4 regions of the Shinella sp. HY16 genome follow, and region 3 is predicted to be linked to each of the others. Evidence: predicted binding sites of a transcription regulator. Region 3 holds the regulator's gene; each other region holds the start of a gene.
The links. The regulator PhoB, encoded in region 3, activates phosphate uptake and scavenging genes when phosphate is short. The targets are predictions, from matches to a motif close to TGTCATNNANCTGTCAT.
Positions count from the first base shown of each region.

Region 1 (2,201 bases), on a different contig from region 3:
CTTTGATCATGCGTTCACGTGCTTCCTATCGCATTCGGACCCGCATATCAGGATGGCGACTTCGGCTATTCCGACCTTTACTGGAAAAGCCTCTGAAGGATGATCGAACCCCGCTCTATTTGGTCGGCTTGCAGATCAGTGGCCTAAGTTCCTGCATGATCACGCCAGACTTTGGTGAGAGCATCACGCCGATCCAGTTGTCCGAAAATGTCCCCGCCGGGTCGGCAGGGGAAAGCCAGATCACCTCGTTTGTATCGAGTTCGATTTTCACCTCACTGCCGATCGGACTGCCGGCGACAGTCTGGACGTAGTGGCGCTTGATCGGATGGGGCTTTCCCTCGGCGTCAATCAGTAGATTCTCGCGATATGCCATTTCGATCTTGCCGCCCTCCCCGCTCGACTCGCAATCGGTTGCCCGTTCGCATCGGATGACCGAGGAATAAGTGCAGGACCAGGTGAAGCCGCTACGCCACATCGGATTGTCCGCAGCCCATGCGGTAGGTGCCATCAGCACCAGCACCGAGATCAGTCGATACTTGTAGCGGCTTGCCAACATAAGCGCCTCTGCTCGCAAACATCGGCATTTTCTGCTCGAATTATCTGACAATGGAGCGGGCGTCGTGCTCACGCTCTTTGCCAATGTGCTCGCAAACATCCGGGTCTGCTTGCAAACATCCGCCACGTGCTCAGATTAATTGCCAGCGACGGCATGGTCAAACCGGGACGCCTGCCTGTCGTAGTTGCTCGGTCAGCTGACGGGAATATTCGGGATCAAGGGTGCCCGCCAGGAAGGCGCGGATATACGGACATGCGCTGTGGCTTTCCCTCCTTGGCGCTTCGGGTGCAGGAGGTTCTGCAGCATGATCCGTTGTCAGGGCATCTCTTCGTCTTCAGGGGCCGCAGATCGGATATTTTGAAGATCATCTGGCATGATGGTCTGGGCGCCTGCCTTTTTACCCGGCGGCTGGAGAAGGGCCGGTTTATCTGGCCGAATATGGGATAGCATCCGTCAAGGTGGTGTAGAATTGGGACCGGGCCGTCATGATCAGGCGGCTCTGGGTGAAATTTCTCCATCGCAGCTACGCGAGGAGGTAGAGCTGAGTTTAAGTGCTGTCATTGAAGTTTCACGAGCCTGATAAACGGACGTCATATGTCGCCCATAGTGATGCAAATATTCAATCGATGCACCACTAACGATCAGGATTATTGTGATGCTGGCTCTGAACGGAGTTGCCGTGACCTATGCCAACGGCACCCAAGCTTTGAAGACAACGACATTGACGTTCAACCAGGGTCAGTTCGTCGTGCTCCTCGGTAGATCCGGCGCAGGCAAATCTACCCTCATCCGGACACTCAACGGCTTGGTTGCGCCGACGTCTGGTTCGATCACTTCTAACGATATTGGTGCTCTGGATGCGGAAACTAAGCTTCGCATTCACCGAAGGCGAACTGGGATGATATTCCAGCAGCACCAACTCATAGGGCGCTTGAGCGCGCTCGACAACGTCATGACGGGCCGCCTGGGCTACCACTCTGGCTGGCGTACGTTGTTCCCTATGCCGCGTTCGGATCGAAGGCTGGGGTTGGAATGCCTTGAACGCGTAGGCCTTCTTGATAAGGCTCTCGTCAGGGCGGATCAACTATCCGGCGGTCAGCAGCAACGGGTGGGCATTGCGCGCGCGCTGGTCCAGAAGCCCCAACTGGTCCTTGCAGATGAGCCCGTTGCAAGTCTGGACCCTGAAACGGCTGTCGAGGTCCTGTCGCAGCTTCGCGAAATATGCACAGCCGACGGCATCACTGCTGTGATCAGCCTTCATCAGATCGATCTAGCTCGCCGGTTCGGCGACCGGGTCATTGCTATGCGCGACGGGGAAGTGGTTGCGGACGCCGCTGTCGACGAACTGACCGATCAAATGTGTGCGTCGATCTACCGCAGCGCCCCAAGAAATCCGACCACAACACAAGATTTGTCCAACTACGAGTATGATCAACCTTTAGCTGCCATGGAGGCCGCATTATGAAGAAGCTTCTGTCCCTCGCATTCCTCGCCGTTCTTGGCTGGAGTTCGTTGGCGCATGCTGGCTCAAATCCAGAGACATTGCGCGTCGCGTTGCTACCGGACGAGAACGCCGCCACTGTCATCAAAAACAATCGTCCTCTCGAGGAGTATCTTGAGAAGACACTCGGTCGGGAGATTGAAC
Region 1 is NZ_JAHYXL010000008.1:103,622-105,822, forward strand. Features, by position in the region: gene K0P03_RS34030 (hypothetical protein) at 116-556, opposite strand; gene tnpB (IS66 family insertion sequence element accessory protein TnpB) at 809-1,003, shown strand; gene phnC (phosphonate ABC transporter ATP-binding protein) at 1,212-2,021, shown strand; gene phnD (phosphate/phosphite/phosphonate ABC transporter substrate-binding protein) at 2,018-2,201, shown strand, end outside.
Region 1: phnC (phosphonate ABC transporter ATP-binding protein) is a predicted target of PhoB. The motif match lies at 1,112-1,128, and genes of this name have one in related genera.

Region 2 (2,201 bases), 1.8 Mb from region 3:
AAAATACGGCGGCGCGCCGGCGGTCACGGTAAAACCGGAGGGGGCATTCATTGGCGGGGAACCTGCGTTGGAACGCCCTCCGCTCTATCATGCCGATGTACGTACGCCAATGCGCTATTTCTGCCCACCGGCGGGAATGCCGAACTTGTGAAACCGGACACAGGCGCAGCGCGATCCGCCAGCTTCCGCCCCATGCTTTTGCATCCCGGATGCACGCAAGTTGCCGCAGGGCAGTTCCGCTTTTCTTCGAATCGCGGAAACGCTCTATCTCGTTTTTACGCAAAACCACTACGCGCTTCCGCTGGAATTTCTCTAAGCGGCCTCCGGCTCCCGGGTCTCGATCGCCAGCATCCGGTGCGAGACCGGAAGGACTTCGGCGGGGCTTGAGGCGAGCTTCTGCCAGGTGATCAGTTCCATCTCCCCGTCATGGTGTTCGGCAATCGCCGTGCAGCTCTCCACCCAGTCGCCGCTGTTGATATAGCGGATGCCGTCGATCTCGGTGATGACGGCGTGGTGGATATGGCCGCAGATCACACCGTCGGCATCGTGGCGCCGCGCCTCCTCGACGACCACCTTCTGGAACTCGCCGATGAAGTTCACCGCCGTCTTGACCTGCTGCTTGGCCCAGGAAGAGAACGACCAGTACGGCAGGCCGAGCCGGCGGCGGATGGCGGCGAAGACCACGTTGATGGCGATGGCCGCGTCATAGGCCCAGTCGCCGAGATAGGCGACGACGCGGGCATGGCGCACGACGACGTCGAACTCATCGCCATGCAGCACGAGATAGCGCTTGCCGTCGGCCGCCTCGTGGATGATGCGGTCGGCCACTTCCACGCCGCCGAAATGGGTGCCGGGGAAATCGCGCAGGAATTCGTCGTGGTTGCCGGGAATGTAGATGATGCGTGTGCCCTTGCGCGCCTTGCGCAACAGCTTCTGCGTGACATCGTTGAAGGCCTGCGGCCAATACCAGTTGCGCTTCAGGCGCCAGCCGTCGACGATGTCGCCGACGAGCACGATCGTCTCCGCTTCATGATGCCGCAGGAAGTCGATCAGGAAGTCCGCCTTGGCCGCCTTCGATCCCAGATGCACGTCCGAGATGAACAGCGTGCGGAAGTGGCGGACAGTGGGGTCGGCAAGGGTCGCAGTCATGCGTTCTTCTCCGGGTGGCCAGCCGCCGCGGTGGTCGTCGGGAGGGGCGGCTTTCAACCCGTTGAAAACCAGACTCCTGTTTCAGATTGATGACACACCTATGCCTTTTTCGGCGGCAAATAGGCATTGCACAGGCCGCTGATTGCGGCTTTATGGAAGACTCGGAAAACTTCACGTCGCGGCGGTTTCGCAGAGCCAAGAGCCGCAACGAAAACAGCATATGGCAGGGAGCATCATGAGCACGGGTGACAAATCGCGGACGCAGGACGGTCCGGCAAGCGGCGACATCGACCAGCAGGCCCTCTTCTTCCACCGCCACCCCCGCCCCGGCAAGCTCGAGATCAACCCGACCAAGCCGCTCGGCAACCAGCGCGATCTGGCGCTTGCCTATTCGCCGGGGGTCGCCGCGCCCTGCCTTGCCATCCGTGACGACCCCAACACGGCCGCCGACTACACGGCGCGCGCCAACCTCGTCGCCGTCGTCTCGAACGGCACGGCCGTGCTCGGCCTCGGCAATATCGGTCCGCTCGCCTCCAAGCCCGTGATGGAAGGCAAGGCGGTGCTCTTCAAGAAGTTCGCCGGCATCGACGTCTTCGACATCGAGATCGACGCGCCGACCGTCGACGAGATGGTCAATGTCGTCTCGGCGCTGGAGCCGACCTTCGGCGGCATCAACCTCGAAGACATCAAGGCGCCGGAATGTTTCGAGGTGGAGCGCCAGCTGCGCGAGAAGATGGATATCCCCGTCTTCCACGACGACCAGCACGGCACTGCCATCATCGTCGCTGCAGCGGTCCTCAACGGCCTGGAGCTCGCCGGCAAGGCGTTGTCGGACGCCAAGATCGTTGCTTCGGGCGCCGGCGCGGCCGCGCTTGCCTGCCTCAACCAGCTCGTTTCCCTCGGCGCGAAGGTCGAGAACATCTGGGTGCATGACATCGAGGGCCTGGTCTACAAGGGCCGCGAAGCCCTGATGGACCAGTGGAAGAGCATCTATGCGCAGGAGACCGACAAGCGCCAGCTCTCCGAGACCATCGACGGTGCGGACGTCTTCC
Region 2 is NZ_JAHYXL010000001.1:1,908,017-1,910,217, forward strand. Features, by position in the region: gene K0P03_RS09665 (MFS transporter) at 1-51, opposite strand, end outside; gene K0P03_RS09670 (UDP-2,3-diacylglucosamine diphosphatase) at 313-1,149, opposite strand; gene K0P03_RS09675 (NADP-dependent malic enzyme) at 1,385-2,201, shown strand, end outside.
Region 2: K0P03_RS09670 (UDP-2,3-diacylglucosamine diphosphatase) is a predicted target of PhoB. The motif match lies at 1,228-1,244, and genes of this name have one in related genera.

Region 3 (2,201 bases):
CGGCGCGACATCGGCCATGCGTGGATCCTCCGAAAAGAGATGCGGAAAAACAGAAATGCAACTTGACTTTTCCAAGCCTCAGAAAAACCAAAAGCCGCCTTTCGGCGGCATGCCGCACTATCAGCATTTCATGTTGGGATGTCAACAAAATCGCACCCGAAATGGCGCTGAACATCCCGCAAGGTGAGGATTCGCGACGCGCATGGAAGGTGTCTCTATCGAGTCACACCCGACCAGCAAGTTGGGGAAAACTCCGAAATCGATTCGCCCGGATTCCGGCGACTCTTGTCACAGAGTCCACCGGTCTCTAGGTTAAAGACCAATTACTAGACTGCATGCGGCGGAACTAGTCAGCAAGAGAGTTAGGGCGTTCAGGTTCCGGACCCGTCCGGAGCACGACGAGGGATTCCCGCATCCTGAACGCCGAGCGGAGACAAAAACATGAACTGGACAGACGAGCGCGTCGAGAAACTCAAGAAGCTCTGGAGCGAGGGCCTGAGCGCGAGCCAGATCGCGGCGCAGCTCGGCGGCGTCAGCCGCAATGCCGTCATCGGCAAGGTGCACCGGCTGAATCTGCCCGGTCGCGCCAAGGCCGGCGGCACCCAGACCGCGACACGCGCCAAGCGTCCGGCTCCGGCGACGCCGCGTCCGTCGAACTTCGCTGCCCGTCCCGTCGCCGCCCGCCCGGTCGCCCGTCCGGCCGGCAACGCCATTGTCAAGGAAGAGATCGACGCCGATTTCGAAATGCAGGCCGAGACCCTTCCGGTTCCGGCCAACCGCAACAACGTGGTCGTACCGATGTCGCGTCGTCTCGAGCTGACCCAGCTCACCGAGCGCACCTGCAAGTGGCCGATCGGAGACCCGCTCAACGACGACTTCCACTTCTGCGGCAACGAGTCCCCCGACAATTCGCCCTACTGCACCTACCACCAGCGCCTCGCCTACCAGCCCTCGGCCGAGCGCCGCCGGATGCGATAACATCTACCACGGCAGAAAATGCGATGCGGACCCGAAAGGGTCCGTTTTCGTTTGAGATGGTGGTGCCTCTACTATTCCCCCAAAACGCAAACAGGCCCCTGAGGGCCCATTTCCGTCCTTGGGAGGAATTCCGTTCGCTCAGGTTTCCAGCGAATAGCCGGCGCCGCGGACCGTGCGGATGACGTCCTGCATGTTGGCGAAGTTGAGCGCCTTCCGCAGACGCCCGACATGCACGTCGACGGTGCGCTCGTCGACATAAATGTCATGGCCCCAGACCCCGTCGAGAAGTTGCGAGCGCGAGAAGACGCGGCCGGGCGAGGTCATCAGGAACTCCAGAAGGCGGAACTCCGTCGGGCCAAGGCGGACCTCGCGGGTGCGACGATGGACGCGGTGCGTCTCGCGGTCGAGCTCGATGTCGCCGCAGCGCAGCACCGTCGAGACAACCTCGGGCTTGGCACGGCGCAGCATCGCCCGCACGCGGGCAACCAGTTCCGGCGTCGAGAAGGGCTTGACGACATAGTCGTCCGCACCGGTGGCAAGCCCGCGCACGCGCTCGCTCTCCTCGCCGCGCGCCGTCAGCATGATGATCGGCAGACGTTCGGTTTCCGGGCGCTGGCGCAGGCGTCGGCACAGCTCGATGCCGGAAACGCCCGGAAGCATCCAGTCGAGGATGAGGAGATCCGGCATGCGCTCCTGCAAGCGCATCTCGGCCTCGTCACCGTTCAGGATCGTATCGACCTCGAAACCTTCCGCTTCCAGATTGTAACGGAGGAGAACGCTCAGGGCCTCCTCGTCTTCCACGACGGCAATTCTGGGCACCATGGAGTTGAACCTTGCTCTTTACTCGGACGCGTCGGCGACATCGGCCGCGACGACGGAGGTCGAGGTATCGTCCTTCGGACGCTCACCTTCCGGCTGCGAGCCTGTTGCCATGTAGTAGATGGTTTCGGCGATGTTGGTCGCGTGGTCGCCGATGCGCTCGATGTTCTTGGCGCAGAACAGGAGATGCGTGCAGGGCGTGATGTTGCGCGGGTCTTCCATCATGTAGGTCAGGAGTTCGCGGAACAGCGAGGTATAGATCGCATCGATCTCGTCGTCGCGCTCGCGGATCGCCTTGGCCTTCTCGATCGAGCGGGTGGCATAGACGTCGAGCACTTCCTTGAGCTGCATCAGCGCGAGCTCGGCGAGATGCTCCAAGCCGCGGGCCAGCTTGCGGGGCATGC
Region 3 is NZ_JAHYXL010000001.1:110,613-112,813, reverse strand. Features, by position in the region: gene K0P03_RS00545 (aspartate aminotransferase family protein) at 1-18, opposite strand, end outside; gene K0P03_RS00540 (GcrA family cell cycle regulator) at 442-978, shown strand; gene phoB (phosphate regulon transcriptional regulator PhoB) at 1,117-1,800, opposite strand; gene phoU (phosphate signaling complex protein PhoU) at 1,819-2,201, opposite strand, start outside.

Region 4 (2,201 bases), 980 kb from region 3:
GATAGAGCACCGCCCAAAGCGCCATGCCGGCACTGGCCAACGCCGGCACGACCAGCCAGCGACGGATGCGCGCGGCGGCGAAGGTGGCAAGCCAGGCGACGGAGAGGAAGCCGAAAAGGCCCCAGGCACTCGGCTCCTCGGTCGCGATCAGCGCAGGCGTCACGAGAGAGGCCAGCAGGCCGAGGCCGGCCAGCGCCTGCCCGTGCAGGAGCGACAGGCCGATCGTCGCGAAGGCCACGGCGGCGAGCAGCACGAAGGCCGTCAGCGGGCCGAAATAGCCGTAGAACTCGTAGGAAACATAGGTGACGGCAAACAGTGTTATGGCGCCGGCAGCGGTCAGCACGCCGGGGATCATCGCGTTCTGGAAGGCATTCGCGATGACCGGCAGCGTGCGGCGGCGCACGAACTCGCCGACGGCCATGAGCACGAGGCCGAAGACGGCGGCCAGCGACAGCCGCACCGCCGGGCTGAGCAGCCCTGCCTCGATGGAATACTTGACCATGAAGATGCCGCCGAGCGCGAGCGCGATGCCGCCCACCCAGACGGCCCAGCGCGCGCCGATGCGGCTTTCGAAGCTTTCCTTCGGCTTTGCCGCGGCCGCGGGAGTGGCAGAGGCCGCCGCAACGGCTTCGTCCAGCCCCTCGCTCGCAGCAACCGTTTCGGCGGGACCGGCGGGCGTGCCGCCAAAGATCGCCCGGCCCTTCTCGGCCTCGTCCATCCCCGCCGCCTGCGACGCAGCCCAGGGGCTTGCGAAATCGGCCGGCACCGGCTCCTCGGCCGCCTCTTCGGAGATGGCCTCGGTCGCTTCCACAGCCACCGTCTCCACTGGCGCCGTCAAATCTCCGGCCTTCAGCGCCTCGACTTCGCGCTTCAGCCGCATCACCTCCTCGCCGAGTTTCTGCGCGCTGTTTCGCGATGCATTGAGGGTATAGAGCGCCAGGCCGATCGCGACCAGGGAGAGGATTTCGAGCATTGCGACTCCAAGGCGGGCATTGTCCGGGCGCGGAGACTACCCGGTTTTTTCCAAAGACTAAACGGGGTTACGTTTGAAGCCGGTATTCTCTTCGGGTTGTCGCATGGTTTTCATGCAAGGCGGGCACAATGACCTATTTCCAGGAGCAACCGGAGCCCGCCATGACCCAGACCCTTCGCAATGCCACCGCCACGCAGGCGGGCCGGCAGCCCCGGGACGGCTATGCGCATGCCATCGTTCGCAGCCTCGGCAATCTTCTCGGTCGATGCACCGCCGCCCGCACGGACGGGCAGCCTATAACGCCAGCCGCCGGCGAGGCCCCGGCAAAACGCCTGGCCCCCGCCGCGCTCCGCTTGGCTTCAAGCCAGCGCATCGCCACCGCCGGCTGCCTTACCCCCTGGGGCACGCGGCTGATGGCAGAGGCGGATTTTCATGGCGACGCCCGTTGCTTCGATGAGGGATCCGGCGCCCCTGCGGGCTGGGTCGTCGAGGTCGATCCGCGGAATCCGGACGCCGCCCCGAAAAAACGGCCCGCCCTCGGCCGCTTGCGGCATGGCGCCCTCGCCTGCCTCGTCAACCGGGATGGCCGCGTGGTCGTCTATTGCGGCGATGTCGGCGAATCCGGGCATCTCTACAAGTTCGTCACAAACCGCACCTGGCAGTCCGGTAGCCGCGCCGACGGCCCGGACCTCCTCGACGACGGCACGCTCCATGTCGCGCATTTTTCCGCCGACGCGGAAGAGGACTGGATGCCGGTCACCTTCGACGCGGCGCCGCTGGTGATGGAAAACGGCACGCTGACATGGATGCCGGTCGCTGCCGGAAAGAGCCCGCTGACCACCGCTTATGGCTATGCCACACCGATCAACGTGCAGAGCGAAACACGCCGCGCCGCCGCCCTCCTGCGCGCCACCCGCCTCGACGGAATTGCGGATGTGACCGGGGATCCTGCGGCCGGCACGGCCCGCCTCCAGCTGGCCGGCGAAAAAACGGGCGCCCGCGACCGGTTCAGCCATATCGTCGAGATCATCGAAGCCGGCGGCGATTTCGCAGCGCTGCACGCGCACTGGGAAGTGCTTTCGACCTGTAACGGCCATTGAGCCATCGGCAGCAGGACCGATGCCTGCGGCCTGTCTGGAGCAACTTCGCAGCCCCCGGTTCAGTGGAATTGCCCCATATGCCTTCTGGCCGCCGCATCCGGCGCCGCTTCAGCTGGAGACACTAACGC
Region 4 is NZ_JAHYXL010000001.1:1,094,043-1,096,243, reverse strand. Features, by position in the region: gene K0P03_RS05415 (DUF2339 domain-containing protein) at 1-973, opposite strand, end outside; gene K0P03_RS05410 (PhoX family protein) at 1,135-2,073, shown strand; gene K0P03_RS05405 (PaaI family thioesterase) at 2,195-2,201, opposite strand, start outside.
Region 4: K0P03_RS05410 (PhoX family protein) is a predicted target of PhoB. The motif match lies at 1,071-1,087, and genes of this name have one in related genera.